DNA from 2 places in the Paenibacillus sp. Z6-24 genome. Region 2 is predicted to be linked to the other one. Evidence: riboswitches for the same ligand, from Rfam matches in the RefSeq annotation. Region 2 holds a riboswitch; the other holds the start of a gene.

Region 1 (11,659 bases), 2.2 Mb from region 2:
CGAATTGTTTTGGAGAAAGGAAGATCATACCATGAGTCAGTGGGAATATAAAACATTAAAATTACCTGCAGCCGGTTTTGTAAATGGTAGAGTCGACGGTCATCTGCTTCAGGAGGAGCTTAACAATCTTGGATTTGATGGCTGGGAGCTGGTATCCTCCTTTGATACGACTGTGAGCCAGGGGGACCTCGGCGAGATCGTCCTCATTTTCAAACGCAGCGCTCTTCTGGATTAATCGGGAATTACATAGAGAAAGGTACAGGCAGCTTGTGTTCGGTAGATGAATACAAATAGCACAGATTGGTTTAAGTTAGAAGGAAGGAGGCTTGTATATGATAGGAACATGGATCGAGGAAATCAAGTCCATTTTGAGACCGGAGATGAGCAGCCTGGAAGATTTTTTGCTGCCGCCTGCCGGAGATATGGAGATCACTCATGCCGAACAGGTGATGGGAGTGACTTTTCCGGATGAATTGAGGCAGCTCTATCATATTCATAACGGGGAATCCCGCAACGGTCCCGGCCTTTTCTTCGGGCTTCAGTTTTTGAGTCTGGACGATATGGTGAGCGAATGGAAAATATGGTCGGACCTGCAGCCGGAATATCAGGAACTGGGTGATCATTATTCCATTCCATCCGGCTGGATCAAGGAGCAGTATATCAACAAAGGCTGGCTTCCATTCTGTCATGATGGTGGAGGCAATCATCTTGGAATTGATCTGGACCCTGCCGAAAAAGGCATTGTCGGACAGGTGATCAATTTTGGCAGAGATGAGGAAATGAAACATGTGATCGCGCCCAGTTTGGGCGAATTTATTCATTTTATGCGGGATATGGTCCGCGAAGGCAATTATACGGTTGTGGAAGAAGAAGGCATGGGCTACTGGGTATACGGACGCAGTGATCAATCCCGTCTGCTCAAGGATGCCCAGATGTATGCGATGGGTGATATTATCCAGCTGCCTGAGGGAGAAGAAAGCGACCAGCTGGATACCTGGTTTGCGAGTCTGGACCCGGTCTGGCGCGATCTGATTACGGAAGGATACGGAGATGCGGAATCTTTTGTAACGGCGAGTCAGATTTATTTGCCGGATGCAGAGCTGACGGATGCGAGCCCGCTGGCTCAGTGTATCCAGGTGCGCGAGCTGCTGCTGAACCGTAATGCAATTGATGACATTACGCCTCTGGCACACTGTCGTGAGCTCAAAAAGCTGCATCTGTTCCGTAACCCGATACGTGATCTGTCACCGCTGCAGAATCTGCCTTATTTGCAAATTTTGAATATCGAGGATACCCAGGTACAGGATTTGAAGCCGCTGACTGCTCTGACGCGTCTGTATGAGCTGGACTGCCGGGGCACGGCGGTGCAGGATTACTCTCCACTCGCCGAGATGACTACACTGCACAAGCTGGCGATTTCGGCTCCGACACGTCAGGCAGCTGAATTTATTGCCAGCCTGCCCGAGCTCTGTGAACTTACCATTCTGGGGGCGGATGAATGGCTGCCGGAAGACTGGGAACAGCTGGGCCGCATGCTGCCGCTGCGCAAACTGTATATTGGTGGACTGCATGACCGGAATATCCAGTACTTGAGCGGATATAACCAGCTGGAGAGCCTGACCCTATACGAATCTCACATTGAGGATGTCTCTGCGCTGGCTGATCTGCCGGCACTCAAGGAACTCAAGCTGATGGAAGGATGCCTTATTGGCAATCTGGAATCGATCAGCGGCTCGGTCACACTGGAGAAATTCACCGGAACGTTTGCCCAGTTTGAGCTGCTCAAAGATGCCTTTGCCCAGTATGTCAATTTCTCGCAAATGATTGGAGAAATGACGGACGAACAGCAGGATATCTGGCTTCGTCATACCCGCTAATTGTAGAGAAGAGCAGATGAACAGAACAATAAACAGAGTGATTATACAGGCATAAGTGAACTGTGAGACGGAGCGCCCGGAGCGCTCCGTTTTTTTGGCATGCAAACACCGATTCGAATCGCCGGGGCAAGATTAGTGTAGAATGGTGATTGAAAGGAATGACATAATTGTTTTCATGATTTTGCAAGAATAACTGAATACATACTTGCAAACAATGTCGAACTTAAGAAAATCAAAGCAAGATAGAGCAAAACAGAGGTTGAGATAGATAAAAAATTAATAATTGTTGCAAAGGAACAACTGTGAACCAGCAAGGTCTATTTTGCCTTTTCCTTCACCTTTACAGTTAGCAAGGACAGGCGTAATATACATTTCAGGATTTAGAGATTCACAGATTTCATGTGCAAATCTGGAATCAGCGACTGCTATAAATAGGCAGTCCTTATACTTGGGTTTTATGTTCTGCAATTGCTGAGTTTCCGGGTTTACCGGAAAACGGGGGAACCAATGATACAGTAAATATTGGTGGTGTGAGAGCCACCATATTGACTGCAAGGGGTGAATCCTTCAGGCTGATCACCATGGTATCGGCCCTGAAGGTAGGGCGACTCTCACCGCCCGAATCCGACAGCTAACCTCGTAAGCGTAGATGGAGAGAGGGAGTGTGAACTTGTGCCACCATGACACAGGGTATAAAGGCTCTGTGTTTTATTATGCTTTGAGCAACATGCAGGAAAACGTCGCAACGCTTAGTTTCCATTGAACATGGAGAGCGGGGGAACCAAACGTCATAACAGATACGGACTGAAATACAGTTCATACTTGGCATGACATGGGGTGAATTCCGGATACTACCGGAACGGGCAATCTTCCAGCCCGAACCCGACAGCTAACCTCGTCAGCGTATCAGGGAGAACTTATATCCGGCTTATCACAGATGTGAAGCTTGTTTGTACTGCATTCGGTGAATGCGTATGACAGGTAAAGCAGCTGCAAGGAAGCCTGGAGAAAAGTTCTGCTTTTCTCCAGGCTTCTTTTTTTGCGCCAAACTTTGCTAAAATCGCATCTGTAATTAAATTAAATACAACTAACAACGAGTTGTAGATGACATAATTCAGGTGATAATGCAGCCGTCAAACAGACAAAGGGATATAACCAGAGAGTCTGTATTCTGTACAGGCAAAGGATAGGAAGCTGAACTTATTATGAAGGAGCAACAAAATTATGCTGGACATCATGATGATTGTATTGGTAATACTCATCGCATTCGCACTTGGAGGACTGGCTGAATGGTCATCCCGAGTCATGGGAGAAAGAGGGAATGACAAGTGACCTGGTTACTGTGGATCATTATTGCTGGTTTGCTGGTGTATCTGTGTTATGCCTTGATTTATCCGGAAAAATTTTAAATAGGCAGGAGAGAGTGTTGTGAGTATTCTTCCATATATCGGCATTGTAGTAACCCTGATTATCATCATTTTGCTGGCGCGTCCGATGGGCAATTATATCGCCCGGGCATTTGATGATACCCGGGGTCGGTTGGATCGCTGGTTTGGCCCTCTGGAAAAAGGAATTTACCGTATTGGTGGTATTCGTCAGGACAATCAGACCTGGAAACAGTATGCAGCCGCCGTACTGATCAGCAACTCGATATTAATTTTGATTGTTTATCTGATTTTCCGATTGCAGGACAAGCTGCCGCTTAATCCGGCAGATATTGGGGCAATGAGTCCTGATCTGGCTTTTAATACGGCAGTCAGCTTTATGACCAATACAAACCTTCAGCATTACAGTGGCGAGAGCGGATTGTCGTTATTCTCGCAGATGACCGCTATTGTGTTTATGATGTTTGTCTCACCGGCTACGGGTATTGCGGTGGCAATCGCCTTTATACGTGGACTGGCTGGCAAGCCGTTGGGCAATTTCTTTGTGGATTTGACCCGGGCGTTGACCCGTATCCTGCTTCCCATAGCTACTGTAGCCGCGATTATTTTGATCGGTCTGGGTGTACCGCAGACCTTGCAGACTGGAGTGACAGCCCAGACGCTTGAAGGTGCACAGCAGCAGATTGCCACAGGACCTATGGGAACTTTTCTGGCGATTAAAGAACTTGGTAACAATGGAGGGGGATTTATGGGAGTCAATTCCGCGCATCCGTTTGAGAATCCGGGTGGGGTTAGTAATATGCTGCAAATTATAATGATGCTGCTGGTTCCGGTTTCCCTGCCATTTACATATGGCAAGATGGTTGGCAATCGCAAACAAGGACGTGTACTGTTCGTCTCGATGATGATGATGTTTATCGTGATGCTGAGCGTGTCGCTCTTCAGTGAACACCAGGGCAATCCGCTGATTCAGCAGGCGGGTATCCAGCAGGGTACAGGTTTGATGGAAGGCAAGGAAGTACGTATCGGCGTAGAACAATCTTCCTTTTACTCGGTCGTTACAACGGCATCGGAGACAGGAGCAGTCAATACGATGCATGATACCTTAACTCCAATCGCAGGTATGATCGCTATCGGCAATATGATGCTGAATACGGTCTTTGGCGGTTCGGGAGTCGGTATCCTCAACGTACTCATGTATGCCATTATCGCAGTATTCCTGTCCGGGCTGATGGTTGGACGAACCCCGGAATTCCTGGGGCGCAAGATTGAAGGTAGAGAGATGAAGCTGATTGCAGTTACGCTGTTGATTCAGCCGCTGCTCATTCTGGCGCCGACAGCTATTGCGCTCATGACATACCCGGACACCATTTCCAATCCGGGCTATCACGGATTGACACAGGTGCTGTATGAGTTCACTTCCGCTGCTGCCAATAACGGTTCGGGTTTTGAGGGACTTGGCGATAATACAATATTCTGGAATGTATCGACCGGTGCAGTGATGTTTATTGCGCGTTACTTCTCGATGGTGACGCTGCTGGCTGTAGCAGGATCTCTGCTTATGAAGAAGCCGGTGCCGGAGACAAGTGGTACACTGCGTACGGATCAGCCGCTGTTCGGTCTCGTATTCGTGGTCGCTGTAGTGATTGTAGGCGCACTGACCTTCTTCCCGGCACTGGTACTGGGACCGATTGCAGAACAGCTGACTTTGTAAAAGGATCGGCTGTCCGGAATATGAGCCGGCTGCCAACTGCAAATGTATAACCAAATCAAATCAAGCACAGCTAAAATAGAGACATTTCAAGTGGAGGAATCAGCAATGAAAAATCAAGCTTCCGTGATGAACCGGGAACTGATTAGCAAGGCTTTGCAGCAATCGGTGATCAAGTTAAACCCAAAATTGATGATGAAAAATCCGGTCATGTTCGTCGTTGAAGTTGGCCTGCTGATCAGCATTTGGCTGATCTTTATACCGAATGCTTTTGGAGAGGCGGTATCGACCGGCTTTAATATAGCGGTGGCTGTTATTTTACTGTTCACGATACTGTTCGCCAACTTTGCCGAGGCGCTGGCCGAGGGACGGGGTAAAGCGCAGGCGGATTCACTGAAAAAGACCAAAAAGGAAATCATGGCTCATCGCGTGGAGGGTGACCGCATTGTCGAAGTGCCTTCAACCGATCTGCGTAAAGGCGATATTGTCCAGGTCTCCCAGGGAGAGATGATCCCGGGTGATGGTGAAGTGATCAAGGGACTGGCATCAGTGGACGAATCTGCCATTACCGGTGAATCGGCTCCGGTAATCAAGGAAGCAGGCGGCGACTTCAGTTCGGTGACCGGCGGTACAATGGTAATCAGTGATGAGATCAAAGTACGCATAACAAGCGATCCCGGCGAGTCCTTTATGGACCGGATGATCAGTCTGGTCGAAGGAGCCGAGCGGCAGAAGACACCTAACGAGATTGCTTTAAACACAGTATTGATAAGCTTGACGATTGTCTTCTTGATGGTTGTGGTGACACTGCCGTTTATGGCTAATTATCTGGAGATTGATCTGGCTGTGCCTGTACTGATCGCGCTGCTGGTCTGTCTGATCCCGACGACAATCGGCGGGCTGCTGTCAGCGATCGGGATTGCCGGGATGGACCGGGTTACACGATTTAACGTACTGGCCATGTCAGGCAAAGCGGTAGAAGCTTCCGGCGATATCAACACCATCATTCTCGACAAAACAGGTACAATCACTTACGGTAACCGGATGGCAAGTGAATTTGTGCCAACAGATGGTCATTCTGCACAGGAGGTCGGTTACTGGGCAGCAATCAGCTCGACTTATGATGAGACACCGGAAGGGCGTTCCGTACTGGAACTTATGAAAAAGCAGGGCTGGAATTACGATCAGGAATTGGGGATGGGCGTGGAGATTATTGAATTCAAAGCAGAGACACGGATGAGCGGACTAAATCTGCTGGATGGACGCAGAGTGCGTAAGGGCGCTGTCGATGCAGTCAAAAACTGGGTGACCGAGCAGGGCGGGACCATTCCCGCTTCGCTGCAATCCAATAGTGATGCGATTGCCTCGGCAGGGGGTACGCCGCTGGCAGTAGCGGTAGACAATACGATTTACGGATTGATTTACCTTAAGGATACGGTCAAGACCGGTATGAAAGAACGATTTGAACAGATGCGAAGCATGGGGATCAAGACCATTATGTGTACCGGTGATAACCCGCTGACAGCAGCGACGATTGCCCGGGAAGCTGGTGTGGATGATTATATCGCGGAAAGTACACCGGAAGACAAGATTGCCGTTATCCGCCGTGAGCAGGCAGAAGGCAAACTGGTAGCAATGACCGGCGACGGTACGAATGATGCTCCGGCACTGGCACAGGCCGATGTGGGGATTGCGATGAATAGCGGTACGGTAGCAGCCAAAGAAGCGGCGAACATGATCGATCTGGACTCTGATCCTTCTAAAATTATCGAAGTGGTAGCAATCGGCAAACAGCTGCTGATGACACGCGGCAGTCTGACCACCTTTAGTATTGCGAATGATATTGCCAAGTATTTTGCGATTATTCCGGCCATGTTCATGGTAGCTATTCCGCAGATGCAGCTGCTCAATGTAATGAATCTGCATTCACCGACCTCGGCGATTCTGTCGGCACTGATCTTTAATGCGGTTATTATCCCGATTCTGATCCCGCTCGCGATGAAAGGTGTAACCTACAAGCCGATGAGCTCCAGCCGCCTGCTGCAGCGTAATCTGTTTATTTATGGCTTTGGCGGCGTGGCGGTTCCGTTTATCGGGATCAAGCTGATTGATCTGCTGATCCAGTGGTTTGTCTGAATTCGATAGTAATCGTTTCCCTGTGTACCTGAGCAAGATCAATCGCCTATTCGGAAAGGAAAGAATAAACGTGAAAAATGTATGGATTACCTTACGTACGATTGCAGTATTGTTTGTCCTGTGCTGTGTGCTGTATCAGCTTGTCATTACCGGAGTTGCCAGAGTTGTCATGCCGCATCAAGCGGCTGGCAGCCTGGTCTATAACAGCAATCATGACGTGATTGGTTCCGAGCTGATTGGACAGTCATTCACCGATCCTCATTATTTTCAGAGCAGAGTATCCAGTATCGATTACAATGCAAATGGTTCCGGTTCACCGAACTATGCTCCTTCCAATCCTGAACTGATCAAGCGGATTGAACAATCGGTTACTACATGGCAGAAGCAGAATCCGGGCGTATCGGCATCTTCTCTGCCGGTGGATCTGATTACCAATTCTGGTTCTGGACTGGATCCAGATATTACGCCTCAGGCAGCGGCAGCCCAGATTCCCCGAATCAGTCAGCTGACTGGTCTGTCTGCAGAGCAGCTAGAGTCGATCGTAAGCAATAATACGACTCCTGCACAGCTTGGCATCTTTGGTGAGCCGGCGGTAAATGTACTGAAGCTGAATCTGGCTGTACAGCAGCTGCGTATACAGTCGTGAGTACGTTTCGACGCAAAACACCGGAAGAACTGCTGCAAATGATTGCCAAACTGCATCATGGCAAACTCAAAGTCTATATTGGGGCCGTTAGCGGCTCCGGTAAGACTTATCATATGCTGCGGGATGGTCAATTGCTCAAGCAGGAAGGTATCGATGTAGCCATGTGCGCCGTATCCACACTCCACCGGCCGGAGACGGTACAGCAGCTGGGCGACCTTGAACGAATCCCGAGCATTCACTGGATGAAAACGGACAAGCAGGGACAGCAGACTGAAATGAAAGACCTGAATATCGAACAAATTGTGACCCGCAATCCGGAAGTGCTGCTGGTTGACAATCTGGCTCATCACAATCGACCGGAAGCAAGACACGCTACCCGCTGGGAAGATATTCAGTATCTGCTGCAGCGCGGTATCAGTATTATGGTCACTGTGAACGTATATGAGCTGGAAGGGGTAGCTGAACTGGCGCGGCAGTATATCGGTCGTGAAGTGGAGTGTACCGTCCCTGCCAATGTGCTGGAACAGGCAGATGAAGTTCGTCTGATTGATGTAACGCCGGAGGTGATTCTCCAGCGTTATTTTGCCGGTCATTTGAATAACAGTGCAGACCGTGAGTATTTTGAAAGAGGGAACCTGGCCGTACTGCGTGAGCTGGCACTGCGCACCGTGGCAGAAGGAGTAGGCGGTACGCTGGAAAAGCATCGGGCCGAGCAGGGGCTTACCGGGCCAATCGGAACTGCGGAGCGAATTATGGTATCGGCGCAGTATCACTGGAACGGTTCGATCTATATCCGGCGTGGTCAGCAGATTGCCAGGCGACTTAGTGGAGATCTGCTGGTCGTTTCATTTTGTAATTCAAACCGAAAGCTAACGAGAGAAGAACAGACTTTTAAAAATGCATTTCGTGAACTGACCCGGCAGATTGGCGGTACGTTTGAAGAAATTCCGATTCGATCGCGCCGGATGCTGCCAAGACAGATGGTTCATTATGCCCGTGAACACCAGGTGACCCGGATCGTACTGGGGCATTCCCGGCAGAATCGCTGGCAGGAAGTGGTGAACCGGTCGGTTATTAATGGGCTGCTGCTGTATACGCGGGATATTGATATTTTCTTGATGGCGGATCGGGCGGAGCAGGAGGGAGAGCGTATTCTGCCTGCCCGCACGGGAGCAATCAAGCGCGATGAAGTCTACCGGCGTCTGCTTTCCGAAGAAATCAAACGCAAAATTGACCGGATCAAGCGGGGAACATTTAAAGTATATGTGGGCGCAGCACCAGGTGTTGGAAAAACTTATACGATGCTGAGAGAAGGAAATGAACTGCTTAAGCAGGGCATTGATGTAGTGATTGGACTGCTGGAGACACATGGCCGCAAGGAAACAGCCGCTCAGGCTGCCACACTGCCGATGATTCCCAAATCCCGAATCGCTTATGGAGACCTTCATCTGGAAGAAATGGATCTCGATTCCATACTGAAGTGTAATCCGGAAGTGGCGCTGATCGACGAGCTGGCGCATACGAATGTACCGGGCAGCCGCAACAGCAAGCGGTATGAGGATATCCGTGAGCTGCTGGATGCGGGCATTTCGGTTATTTCCACTGTCAATATTCAACATCTGGAAAGTCTGAATGATGCCGTGGAGCGAATTACCGGAATTCGTGTGCGCGAGACGGTTCCCGATTCGATTCTTCATCTGGCGGACGAAGTGGAATTGATCGATGTAACTCCACAGACGCTGCAGCAGCGGATGGAAGAAGGCAAAATCTATGCTGCTGCCAAGGTAGAGCAGGCGATGAACCATTTTTTTAAACTGGGTAATCTGATTGCACTGCGCGAACTGGCACTGCGAGAAGTGGCGGATGATGTGGATGACCGGCTCGAATCCTGGGAGCGTCTTGATTCACTGCGGGGGCCATGGCACCGGGAAGAGATTATTTTTGTCGGGGTAAAACTGGATCATGAAGCCGAGCGGCTGATCCGCAGAGGATTTCGGATTGCTTACCGGCTGAAAGCCAGATTGATTGTGACCCATATTCATATGGGAAAGCCGCAGTCGCTGGCCGGAGAGGCTGCTGTCAAAGCGGATAAATTCGATAAGCTCACTACCCGGCTCGGCGGCGAATTCAATATCCAGTATGAGCCGGATTGCAAGGAACTCACTCATCTGGCCCGGATTATCAACGAAGAGGCCCAGAAGCATCAGGCTACACAGATGCTTCTGGGCCAATCCAGCACTCCCCGCTGGAAACGGTGGGGAAGAGAATCGATATTACGCAAAGTGCTGCGTTATGCACGCAATATGGATATTTTGGTCGTAGCTGACAGAGATTGAAGCATTCAGCGGCTGTGACCTTTTTTCGGTCAGGGAGTGAAATGATCAGGTCCATGCTGGTCGTAATGTTCTTCGTATCTTCGCAGCACTCCGGCAATCTGACGTGCAGATAATGGTTCAAACAGGTATTCATCCATACCCGTCTGAAGATGGTGTCCATGCTCGCTGGCTTGTTCTGCTCCAGCGATGCTCACCAGATAAGGCCGTCGGGCGGAATGGCTGTCGTATACTGACATTTCACGTATCCACTGCACAATGTCCTGTCCATCGCTGGCAGACATTTGTATATCCATAAACAGAATCTGATAAGTGACAACCGCCATATTTTCTATGACTTGTTGAAAGCTGCTCACCATGGTAGCGGTATATCCCAATTCTAGCAGTATCTTTTGCAGATGACTCCGGCTGGTGGCAGATTCCCGGGCAATCAAAATATTTAATGGTGAACGCAGTTGAATACGTTGATTGGGTATAGGCAGATCAGCCGGCACAACAGGTAATTCTTCCGGCTCAAAGCTGGCTGTAAAACAGAATCGGGTACCCCGCCCAGGCAGAGATTCGATCCAGATCCTGCCATTCATCATCTCAACCAGACTTTTACTGATAGCGAGCCCCAGGCCTGTGCCTTCTGTTGTGCGGGTGATGTAGTTATCCAACTGATGAAAAGGCTGGAATAAATAGTCTACTTTGTCTGCAGGAACACCGATTCCGCTATCCGTTACATTGAATTGAATTGTCAGGGGTTCCAGGCTGCTGCCCAGCAGACGTGCCGCAATTCGTACGCTGCCATCCATCGTAAACTTGATAGCATTGCTGATCAAGTTAAGCAGAACCTGCCGCAGGCGCTTCGGGTCACCAATGAGCCATTCCGGTATATGAGGATGAATGGACAGGCTGACCTCCAGATTTTTTTCTTTTGCACGTACAAGTATAATATCCAGCGTCTCTGCCATTAGATAATGGATATTAAAAGGCTCTTTCACCAGCTCGGTTTTGCCGGCTTCTATTTTGGAAAAGTCAAGAATATCGTTAATGATAGTCAGCAACGAATGGCTGCTTTTGGCAATAACCTGTACATATTCACGGTGCTGCTCGCTGAGATCTGGTGAATCGAGCAGCAGCTGGGTCATCCCGATCACTCCGTTCATTGGCGTGCGTATCTCGTGACTCATCATCGCTAGAAAATCACTTTTGGCCCGCACGGTTTGCTCGATAGTTTGCTGCTTCAGCTTTTCCGCTTCCGGCTGATTCTGCGGCGACACTATTGAACCGTATTCATGTTGACTGTCGGCTGTTCCGTTATTTTGCCCCTTTTCTGTCCGAGTGGGTGATTCCATATACAGGGGAGAAGGCACCATTTCCTGATCGGTCATGAGATAAGGATAATCCCGCATTAGCTGCAGCTGCGCGGCTGCGGTCAATTGCTGTCCGTTGCAGGCATATATACATTTTGTTTCTACAGATATCACCGACTGCTCGGACAACGCTATGCCGGTTGACAGAGGACCGGAAACATTGAATGCTGTCTCTGTCAAATACTGATAAGACCAGATATATACGGGCAGCTG
Region 2 (11,659 bases):
ATATCCGCCAGATCGCTGCTCGCCAGTACCGCTCTTGTAATCTCCTCGATCGGATTGCCGGTAGCCTGCTCGGTAATCAGTGTCTCGTTGAGCGCGTTTAGACGCTCGGTTAACCGGGTTTCCTTGAAGCTGGATTTCAGAATAAGCGACAGTGCCTTGGCGAATTTCGTAATTTTCTCACGTTTAAAAATCTCTTGTTCCGGAGAAATTTCGCCGCTATGCCGAATCCAGCTGCGCATTAACTCAATAAAGTCAGCAGGCGCCCCGCTCTCCGGCTGCAAATAATTCGGGTGCGTCGTAATGGACTGAAGCGTCCCTTGCTGAATCAATATACCGGCCCATACATAGATGCCTGTAATGGACTGATCTACCGATACCGGTGCAATGAGCCATTTTACGCCAGGCACCCATTGATCGGACAAAATAGTATGGCGAATTCCCTGCAGTTTATCAATCTCCGTCTTGAACATGTTTTTGAGATCATCGGCATACTTGTCAAAGACAGAGGAATCTTCAATATTGGAAGGAGCCGTGATCAGCTGGCCCTCATGGTTCGTCACAAAGACAAGCAAATTCGTCAATTGTGCATACGTATCCTGAAGTTCCTGGCAAATCTCTCTGGTGTCGTTCATCAAGTGAGTATCAATCATAAGCATTCAGATCCACTTCTGTTTGTATATAAGGAGCTTTATATCGATAGATCGCACGCATACCCTGTCCGTTTTTTTCCAAAATGGACATCTCCGCCAGACGGTTCAGTGCCTGTTCCGTTACCTGCTGGCTGCGGCCAAGCCGCTTGGATAATCCGCTGCTTGTCTCGATCGCATACGGATTATTTTCAAAAAACAACGTGCATTCCATCTGTAGTGTAATCACATCACTTTCTGCCACCATAAGGTTCCAATCCCTCCTTATATCAGTTGTACGAAAGGTTTCTCGGCTACATTTGCGATAATATGTGGAGCAGATACACGCCCACTCGGAGATTTGGTCACCTGCAGATACTGGTAATTGCCATCCACCCAGGTACGGATTACGCCATTGCATGTCCGCTCAAGGAACGAAGCCGTTTCTGTACCAATCTCGGCAAAGTTGCAATGTACTACAATGGTAATACCCATCGAACGCCACATCGACATCTCTTCCGCAAAATAACGAAGCAGGAAATCTTTTCCTCGCTCGGAAATAATCGTATTCAGATCATAATATACAAACCAGCGCTTGTCACACAATTCTTCACACTCGAAAATTGGGTTCAATCGCTCATTAAGTACCTGTGCATATTCTTCATTGGTTACTTTGTCCACACGGATAATCGCTTTCTCCAGACCCGACTCCACCGCTCTGCGGTAATGTTCAATAAAGAAAGCTTTTCCTTTGCTTGCCGCTTCTCTGAGCGAAACGCCGAACAGCTCGATCGTATCGGCAAACGTATCCAGTGGGGTATTACCGGACATCATCGTCACCGTACAATCGTCATCCTTGATACGCTGGGAATAGATCGAAGACAGCAGATATCGGTAATTGGCCTTGCTGTTGGTATCAATCATAAATACGCTACCCCTTGGAATTCCTCCTGCCAGCAGATCATCCAGGGAGTCGATGCCTGTAGACAATACTTCCGATTCCCGGATCAGCATCTTATCTTCGGCCATTGACAAAGAAGGCACGATATATACGCCATTATGGATAAATTTGTAGGTATGTTCGCCCTCCAGAATACGTGTACCACGCATTTTGAGCACCTCAATCGTCCGCTTGCGGTACTTGTCCATCAGCGGCTTCAGGGATAGACGCACAATGCCATCACAGATGTAATTCTCAAAAGGCATGCTCATGCCTTCAAATTCAGAATATTCCCGAATGAAAAATGAAGTCAATGTATGCTTACGCATAATGTTACGGATGGAATACACATTCGTCCGTACGTTCTCTTCATCTCCTACCATTCTAAACAGACTGATGCTGTCGATAACGACCCGTCTGCATCCGATCTCATTCACAATCTGCTCGAACAGGCCGTGAGGTTGCAGCATTTGCTCCAGCAAAATATCCGGTTCCATACATATGACGCGCAGCTTGTTCTGCCTCTCCAGCTCACGTAAATCCCAGCCAAATCCGGTCATATCATCATAAATTTGCTCCGGGAGTTCTTCAAATGTAATATAAAGCCCCGGTTCATTATGCTTTACTGCACCTTCAACCAAAAATTGCATACCGAATGTCGTTTTACCGGTTCCTGGTTCACCTTCCAGAATAACTACAGCTCCGGGCGGGACGCCACCATATAGAATATCATCCAGACCCGGTATACCTGTTTGAACAGCCTTCTTTTTCTGCATATACTGCTCCCTCCATCTGTAGAATATTTTAGTCAAGCAAGGGGTAGCTTTTCCTACGAAGATGACTGTATAGCAATTATAACAACGTATGACGGTTTGGAGAAAGGTATTTTCCATTTTGGTAGAAATAGAAAGGTGTTTACTCAATTATACCCTTTTTTTCCAATTATCAATGAGGTATCCACAATAAATTATTATGCCTCTTCATGGGTGCTGTCTATCGTTCCCAGCAGCCGCCCTATTCAAATAAAAAGCCGGAAACCATCCAAGATTTCCAGCTTTTTCCTTATACTATTCCTACGCATAATCATTGTAAAAAGATTAAAAATTTTTACCTATTTTTTCATTATTATGCTTGAGGTTCCAATGCCTGCTTCAATTCCTCCGAAGAGTTATTCCACCATTCTTCATTATGACTCACCAGCAGCTGGCGAAGAGCCCCCTTGGCTTCTTCATCCAGTCCTTCGAGCATTACCCGGCGTTTGATTGCATAATCCAGTTTATTCACATGCTCGGCGAGAATTTTCCAGCCTTTTTTCTCTTCTTCGTTAATCCACATCTCACAGGCAGTTGCTCCGGCATAGTTTGCTCCTTCGGCGAGCTTGTCTACAGCGAGCCAGACAACCCATACCTGACGTCCGCCCTCAACTTCCTCACGGTTAGGCGTAAACTTAATGCCTCGCTCCACTTTGCTCTTGGCATGCATGGCACCAATATCGATCCGTGCTTCACCACGATCTATTATAATAGGAGAAACGTTATTCAAATTAATAGCACCGGCACCAAAGCCCTTGTGCTTGCTGCTCTTGGTACTGCTGCTGATAATATTCAGGGATACCGCCTTTTTACCCGATTGATTCTGTTCCATAAGTCTATTAACTCCCTTTCTATATTGGATATATGAGTAATAACTGTTTATAATGGTAAAATGGGCTTATTTGCCCGCCAGTATTTATTGTACATATTACATCATTATTATTGTAACGAATAATGGATTAAAAGCCAACGCACGTCGATTCTTGTCACTTTTTTAATTAAAACACAAATTTAATTCTCTTAAATGTATAAAGTTTACAAAATTATAACCGAAAAAGAGTTAAGAACAGTCAAGAATAAGCTTTAATCGGCAGTAAAAATCAACTGCTGAGCAGAAAAGATTAATTTTTTTTAATAATTACAAAGCTGATAGTGACGGGCTTTCTCGCTTGCTAGCGAATTCATTTAGCCAATTATCCTTAAAAAAGGCTGAATAAACGTTTGCCAAAGTAAAAAACCTCTGTTAAAATAAATCCAGCGAGTTATTAGTAACAACTTTGTAAACTTTAAGAACAAAGCTTGTAACTTTTGTCAGAAAAGATGAAATTTGTCGTGAAGTGAATATGGACTACGGTGCAATCAATAAGTGTGAAGCCAAATTCCGTGGCACCGGGAAGCGGGGGAACCGTTTTGGGTGAATTGATCTTGTTTCGGAGGGATCATAGGGGAAACCTTCTACCGAATCCTTAAGCTAACCTCGCAGGCATTGGAAGGGGACAAATGATTTTGAATATGAAAAAGAAACTAACCGCCGCACTAATGGGATTCGCAATTGCGTTTACTGTTATGGGGAATAGCAGTGCAAACGCAGATTCCAAAATGGACCAGATCATCGAACCAGCCATGGGTACACCTTATCGTATTGGTGGAACATCCTTCAGTGGTTTCGACTGCTCCGGGTTTACTCAATATGTATTTGGTCAAATGAATATCAATCTGCCTCGCCAATCTACTTCTCAGTATCAAGTGGGCGATGCGGTATCCAAAAGTGATCTGCAAGCTGGGGATCTGGTATTCTTTAACACTTCAGGGGCAGGCGTCTCTCATGTAGGTGTTATGGTAAGCAAAAGCCAATTCGCACACGCTTCTACATCCAAAGGTGTACGAATTGATAATATTGATATGGACTACTACCAGAACCGTTATGTGGGCGCTAAGCGTGTAATGAGCAACTTTTCTTACAGCAACTATGCGGCCGAATAATTAACAGCTATTCTATCTTAATCATATATTTAATTAGCAACCGTGGAAGATTCCCGCCAGAATCTTTTGCGGTTTTTTTTATGGATTACTTATATAGACGTACTGACCTGGGAATTGGTTACATATGTTCCGAAAAATAATGAAGTTCAACGAATCAGGCAGTTATGTCTACTATTATAATACCCTGTCTTTAATTATGGTAAACACTTTTTCCAGTAAAAATTAATATTTAATTATAATGTGTAGCTCATGCCTGTTCTCTAACTTCTCCATCACCCTCTAAACCTCTCTTCTTCCCTACATTCCCTTTTCCGGCAACAAGGCAAGAAGACTTGAACATGCCTCGGCCGAGTTTTATAATTTGAGGTAACTATACATGATGCTATATCAGCATGCGTTATATATTATTGAAGATAAGGAGGTGCCCTTATGAGTCCGCTTTCTGCTCCATATTTCCATACCGCTCCCCTGACTGAACAGCAGGCGGCCGAAATCTGCAAATGGGTATATGAACCGCCTTATGACATTTACGGATGGATGTCATGGGACCAGATGCAGGAGCTGGAGATTGAGTTTGGAGATCCCGAACTGCGGGAGCAACAGTATCTGGCTGTGCTGGATGCAGACAAAGGATTGGCTGGCTTTGCCCAGCTTTTTCCTCTCCAGGATACGATACGGCTTGGCATCGGAATGCGGCCCGATCTATGCGGCAATGGATATGGAGCTGAATTCACCCTGGCGATTGTGAGAGCAGCTATCCAGCGTAATCCGGAGGCGGAAATTGATCTCGAAGTGCTCACCTGGAATCAACGTGCGATCCGGACGTATCAGAAGGCCGGTTTTCAGATTACCGATACGTATACACGGCGCACCCCGGACGGCATGAAACCATTTTACTGTATGGTTTATACCCAGCAGCACATCTGAAGCAGCTTTTCCCATTACAAAGTAAAGCCCACAGCATAACAGGCTGTGGGCTTTCTCATTTATGTTGGAGCCCGGCTTCCGTACAACGGCAATTTGCCTCTCCGGATGTTCTATATAGACGCCCAGATATATCTATGATCAGATCAGCGATACAAAAGTCATTTCCTCTTCACCGATCAGAATATTAATACGATGCGTATCCGAATCATAAATAACAATTCCACTGCCTACATGAATCATTGATTCTGAACCCAGTGCATAGAAAAGATCCTCTGCCAGCGCTTCCTGCACTTCGCGCTTTTCGCTATCCTGCAGAGCTTCCCATTCCTTGGATTCCATATGAAAGAACATATAGCTGTCCGGTATCAGATTCAGCGCTGTAGTCAGATCCTCCAGGATCCCTTCATAATCACGACCGTGTTTTACTCCCATACCTCTACTCCTTCCAAACTGCCCATATTGTCACAATTGCCAACTTCTTTCCATTATAACTCAAAAAACTCTTAACAAAGTATCATATTCTGTCGATAAAAAAGTATCAGCTTTCAAGCAACGCCATCATTCCATGGAAGAGAATGATGCAAGAAATAAACTATATACTCATGGACGAGGTGTATTATGCAAATTTCAACAATTATTGGTCTGGCACTTGGGTTTTTATCCCTGGTTGTCGGGATGATGCTCAAAGGAGCTCCACTGATCAGTTTGGTCAACAACCCTGCAGCATACGTTATTATTTTCGTAGGTACGGCAGGTACGATTTTTATGGCATTCCCGATGCCGGAAGTAAAACGTATTCCCAAGCTTTTCGGTATTATTTTCAAAGAAAAACCGCTTATGAGCAAAACAGAATTGGTACGTATGTTTATGGAATGGGCTTCCATTACCCGTCGTGAAGGATTGCTTGCACTGGAATCCAAAGTCGAAGAGATTGATAATACCTTCCTTCGCAATGGTATGCGTATGATCATTGATGGTAACGATCAGGAATTCGTTCAGGATGTTCTGATGGAAGATATTAATGCAACCGAGGAGCGTCACCGTTCGGGTGCCCTAATTTTTACCCAAGCAGGTATGTATGCTCCTACACTCGGCGTACTCGGTGCCGTAGTAGGTCTAATCGCTGCACTTGCCGATTTGAGTGATATGGGTAAACTGTCTCACGCAATCGCCGGTGCGTTTATCGCAACCGTTCTCGGTATCTTTAGTGGTTACGTACTCTGGCATCCGATGGCCAACAAGTTGAAGCGTCTGTCCAAAACAGAAGTCGAAGTAAAGCTGATGATGGTCGAAGGACTTCTGTCTATCCAATCAGGCGTATCAACCATGGCCATCAGCCAGAAACTGTCTGTGTTCCTGACCCCTACAGAAGTAGCTGCAATGGATGCTGATGGAGGAGGTAACGCCAGTGAGCAAGAAGGGTAAACGGCATGAACCACATGAGGAGCATGCGGATGAAAGCTGGCTGCTTCCCTATTCCGACTTAATGACGCTGCTGCTCGCTCTGTTCATTACCCTGTTCTCCATGAGTTCAATGGATGCAGCCAAGTTTGAACAGATGGCTCAGGCACTCAGTGCTGCATTTTCCGGAGGTACAGGCGTACTTAACGAGAACGCGATGGCTCCAACTGCAGGTAAAGTACCGAACAAAGATCCTCAGGATTCAACAGCAGCTGCAGCAGCTGCTTCACCTCAGGATACATCAGCCAATTCCAAGCAAAAACTGCGCGAGCATTTGAAAAAGCAGGAACAGAAGGATCTGGAAGACCTTAAGCGCAAGCTGGATAAGTATATCAAGGAAAATGGATTGAGCACTCAGCTGACTACCAAGCTGAACCAGTCCGAACTGAGCATTACAATCAGTGATAATACCCTGTTCGCTTCCGGACAGGCTACCGTGAAGCCAGACTCCCGCAAGCTCGCCAAGTCCTTGGCCTTCATTCTGCAGGAAATTCCAAATTACGATGTTATTGTCTCCGGCCATACGGACAATATTCCAATCTCGAATTCCCGGTATACATCCAACTGGAATCTGAGTTCGGATCGTGCACTCAACTTTATGCAGATTATGCTGCTAAACAAGAATCTGGATCCGCGCAAATTCAGTGCGATCGGTTATGGTGAATATCGCCCAATCGACAGTAACGGCAACAATGTGGGTCGTGCCAAGAACCGCCGGGTTGAAGTGGCCATTGTCCGTAAATATGTAGACAATGACGTGAAACCTACTCTTCAATCGATCTCAGATAACAACAAATAATAAATAATAAGTTACACCGCGATCTTCTTCAAAACAGGCGGATACAGAGCATTCTGTATCCGCCTGTTTTTGGCTTTTTCATCAATCTGTTTGTCTTAGCCGATTGAAAAGAAATCCGGTATTGCCTACAATTATATAAGGGCATAAATCATGATATTCAGGCATTTCGGATGATTTATTTGTACTTATTTATCCACAGAACGCTTACACAGCAAGGTTTTCCACAGCAAAATAAAGTTATCCACAATTCTATCCACAAGCTGTTAACAACGAATATTTGTTCGATGTACAAGTACGATAAATAGTCATACAAAAAGGAAGTGTTTTCAATTTTAATGGAACAACATACGCACTGGATGAGAGAGGCCATCCGGGAAGCGGAAAAGGCAGAAAAACTGGGTGAAGTACCTATCGGTGCGGTTATTGTCAAAAATAATGAGATCGTCGGACGCGGTTATAATTTGCGGGAGACGACTCACGATGCTACCGCCCATGCCGAAATTTTGGCGATCCGGGAAGCGAGTGAATCGCTCAGTTCCTGGCGGCTATTAGACTGTACATTATACGTAACGCTGGAGCCCTGCCCGATGTGTGCAGGAGCTATCGTACAGAGCCGTATTCCCAATGTCGTCTACGGTACCGTCGATCCCAAGGCCGGCTGTGCGGGTACCCTGATGAATCTGCTCCAGGAACCAAGGTTTAATCATCGTACCGAAGTGCTGGAAGGCATTCTGCAGGAAGAATGCGCCTCGCTGTTAACCCGCTTCTTCCGCGAGCTTCGACTTCGCCTCAAGAAACCGAAGCCACTGCAGCCTGAGTAAAAGGAGGATGGATCGATGTCTATTGAGCTTTACCATGCCCATACAGGAATTCATGTCCGGCAGCTTCATCCCGATGATGCCGAGTCCCTGCTGCAGCTCCGTCTTCAGAGCCGGGAAGCCAATCAGCAATATGAACCAAGGTATCCGGAAGAATTCTTTACATTAGCCAGCCAGCTCGATCTGATCTACCGGCGCCGCCAGGAAGCGGCAGAGGACTGGGGATATCTGTTTGGCATCTTTATCACACAGAGTCAGCAGCTGATCGGGACCATCTCGCTCAGTCATATTGTGCGCGGTGTGGGTCAGTTCGCCGAAATCGGATATTCGCTGAGTCATCTTCATCAGGGAAAAGGTTATATGACAGCTGCCGTCAAACTGATTGTGGAGTACGCATTTCGCTCTCTGGGGCTGCATCGTATCCAGGCGGGAATTATCCCCCATAATACAGCCTCACGCCGTGTAGTGGAGAAATGCGGCTTCCAGCCGGAAGGCATTGCCCGTCAGCTCGTCAAAATTAACGGCCAGTGGGAAGATCATCAGATCTATGCCATTCTCGCCAGTGACTTGGAGGAACCTTCTTTCTCTTCCACCGCCGGTATATCAGGGTCTCAACAGAAAAAGCCTCACCGTTCGCTATGAACGGTGAGGCTTTTGTCTGAAATAGTGAAAAGCTGCATAAGCGGCTTCCCTGTCTTCATCATTTACGCTGCGAATTCCAGATCTTAGTAGCCCATTTCCTGCTGCAGTTGATCCATTGTTACAACATCATCACCTGTTGGAATACCCAGGCTGAATGTTTGTTTTTCATTGATTTTGGAGTACTGGCTGCTTCCTTCCAGTGCTACCTTCACGTTTTCTTTGGTATCCGGATTGGCGAATACCGCATCCATAACCATCTTTTGATATACCGGGAAGTTGTCATCGTTGATTGCTGTATCTACATGGAACTGATTCAGCGTCATGTATTTATCCATCTCATTCACCGTTTTGGTGAATTCGTTCTGGGAATCTTCAGACTGCAGTGATTTTTTCACTTCATCAAGATCCGATTGCGTGATATTTAGTGCAGAACGGTATTCTTCCTTGGATAGTACATCCAGTACAGCTGGCAGTGCCTGTTTCACGAAAATGGTTACGGCTTCTTTGGCATTTTCGTTCGTTACTGCGAATTGAACAACCTGCTTGGCATCCACGCCTTCAGGCAGGGCTGCATCTTTTTTGTCTATATCTTTGAAATATTTCGCTTGATCGTATTTATCCAGTACCGCGCTGGACAGCTCCTGGGACAGCTTTTGGCTGGTCTCTACGCTCAGCGGCTTATATTCCTGTCCTTCCATTTCAGCCAGCTCTTTCAGATCCAGCTTCAGGAATTTACCGACTACTGTCTCTGGCAGAGGCAGCATTGGAATTTGCGGAATTTTTACATACATGGTTTCCTGTGTCATGATCATTGGCAGCTTGATATTGATAGCGCCATCGCTCAGGTTTACGTTCATCGTCATTTCCGTTTGCATCGGGTTGCTTTGATACATACCGGTTACAGAGACCTGCGCATTTTTCAGCGTATTAGCAATCTGTGCAGTGGTCGGATCTGTAGATGCTTTACCATCGGCAGTTGTAAATGCCAGATTTGTAATTTTAAACTGACTTGTCATTGCATACGATGTCATTTGGGCAGCGTTGGTTGCTGCTGCTTTTACAGCCGCTTTAGGTTCTTCTTTCTTGGTACAGCCTACCAGTGCTAGTGTAAATACCAGCAGGATCGCCAAAAGGCTTCCAGTCAATCTTTTGTTCATGTTGTTACCCCTTTCGTTTGTGTCCATCAATGAAGTATTGCTCCACTTGTCAAAAGCAAACGGTTTACGGACTCCGCATCCATGATAAACCATTTTGGCAGCATTTTAAATGACAAACCTTAAATTGGTTATAAATAACTGCTAAAGCCGTTCAATATAACACATAAATTAGGATAGTCACCTTTTTGTACCAGATTATATCTAATTTCTTCCTGCAGAGGGGGCTTTAATGAATATCCTGTTTTTTGAAACGGCCACCTTTGACATCGTGGATATTACCTACCGCCATGAATGCATTTTCGTCAAAATGATTTACAATCTCTTTGAGCTTGGCTTCTTCCAGCCGGGAAATGACGCAGAAAATCACTTTCTTTTCTTCCCCCGAGAATCCACCTTCTCCGGATAAATAAGTAACCGTTCTTCCGAGTCGGCTGATAATCGCATCGCCAATATCATGTGTTCGTTCGCTAATAATCCATACCGACTTGGACTGATCCAGGCCATCGATTGTAATATCGATAACCTTGGTAGCAATATAATACGCGATAATGGAATACATTGCCCGGTCCCAACCAAATACAAATCCTGCGCCGCAGAGTATAAATACGTTCAGAATCATAACGATTTCCCCTACCGAGAAAACCGACCGCCGGGACAGCAAAATAGCGATAATCTCTGTTCCATCGAGCGATCCTCCGGAGCGCAGAACCAGTCCTGTCCCCAATCCGAGGAACATCCCGCCAAATACAAAAGCCAGCACCGTTTCCTTTACTACTGCTTCTACCGGATGCAGCAGCAGTGTGCCTATCGACATCACAGTAATGCCCAGCAGTGTGGATAAAGCAAAAGTTTTGCCAATCTGCTTATAACCAAGCACGAGAAATGGCATATTCAGCACGAACAGAAATACACCCAGTTTCCATCCCGTCAAAAAAGACATGATAATGGATATGCCTGTAATCCCGCCATCCGTAATATTATTGGGTACCAGAAACAGCTCAAGTGAAGCGGCTACCGTCATAGCCCCGAGGACAATCAGCAGCGAGCGAATCAGCGTACTCTTCAGTGAACGTCTTCCGTGTTCTACCGGTGCGAACTCGGATACTGGAGGTTGTTTGACAGCCATGGCGATCCTCCTTTTTCTATGTACGTATTTTCATGCCACATGGTGGCAACTTTTTTCCAACTGCATGGAAAATGCACAACGTTCACCTTTATATTATGGCATAAACTGGCGGTTCATCCTATATAAATCAAGCGGGTATTATACAGAAACACAAAAAAAGCCGTCCCTGTTCGGAACGACTTGGTTATTGTAGATGTATGGCGGAGAGGGTGGGATTCGAACCCACGTGGGCTTGCACCCTAACGGTTTTCAAGACCGCCCCGTTATGACCGCTTCGGTACCTCTCCATTAAATGCTAATATTGCACAACACAAATATCATATCATACATCTTTAGTCATGACAACTTTTATTTCGCTGTACCGCCAA

What was found. A riboswitch is a leader RNA that binds a small molecule or an ion and turns the genes downstream of it on or off. The one in region 2 is predicted to bind cyclic di-AMP.
Region 1: it holds a riboswitch for cyclic di-AMP, as region 2 does, so the genes downstream of both, kdpF (K(+)-transporting ATPase subunit F) here and M1D61_RS21560 (C40 family peptidase) in region 2, are expected to answer to the same signal.

Annotation. Positions count from the first base shown of each region.
Region 1 is NZ_CP096398.1:2,816,719-2,828,377, reverse strand. It holds gene M1D61_RS12155 (DUF4177 domain-containing protein) at 32-235, shown strand; gene M1D61_RS12150 (SMI1/KNR4 family protein) at 333-1,877, shown strand; cyclic di-AMP (ydaO/yuaA leader) riboswitch at 2,337-2,539, shown strand; cyclic di-AMP (ydaO/yuaA leader) riboswitch at 2,614-2,796, shown strand; gene kdpF (K(+)-transporting ATPase subunit F) at 3,206-3,286, shown strand; gene kdpA (potassium-transporting ATPase subunit KdpA) at 3,372-4,976, shown strand; gene kdpB (potassium-transporting ATPase subunit KdpB) at 5,082-7,109, shown strand; gene kdpC (potassium-transporting ATPase subunit KdpC) at 7,180-7,755, shown strand; gene M1D61_RS12125 (histidine kinase) at 7,752-10,091, shown strand; gene M1D61_RS12120 (ATP-binding protein) at 10,121-11,659, opposite strand, start outside.
Region 2 is NZ_CP096398.1:4,976,220-4,987,878, forward strand. It holds gene M1D61_RS21540 (response regulator transcription factor) at 1-656, opposite strand, end outside; gene M1D61_RS21545 (hypothetical protein) at 643-894, opposite strand; gene M1D61_RS21550 (ATPase domain-containing protein) at 912-2,342, opposite strand; gene M1D61_RS21555 (YwhD family protein) at 2,692-3,210, opposite strand; cyclic di-AMP (ydaO/yuaA leader) riboswitch at 3,741-3,879, shown strand; gene M1D61_RS21560 (C40 family peptidase) at 3,891-4,361, shown strand; gene M1D61_RS21565 (GNAT family N-acetyltransferase) at 4,791-5,288, shown strand; gene M1D61_RS21570 (hypothetical protein) at 5,427-5,720, opposite strand; gene motA (flagellar motor stator protein MotA) at 5,907-6,713, shown strand; gene M1D61_RS21580 (flagellar motor protein MotB) at 6,697-7,548, shown strand; gene tadA (tRNA adenosine(34) deaminase TadA) at 7,884-8,369, shown strand; gene M1D61_RS21590 (GNAT family N-acetyltransferase) at 8,385-9,008, shown strand; gene M1D61_RS21595 (hypothetical protein) at 9,092-10,165, opposite strand; gene M1D61_RS21600 (YitT family protein) at 10,392-11,291, opposite strand; tRNA gene M1D61_RS21605 (tRNA-Ser) at 11,490-11,578, opposite strand; gene serS (serine--tRNA ligase) at 11,640-11,659, opposite strand, start outside.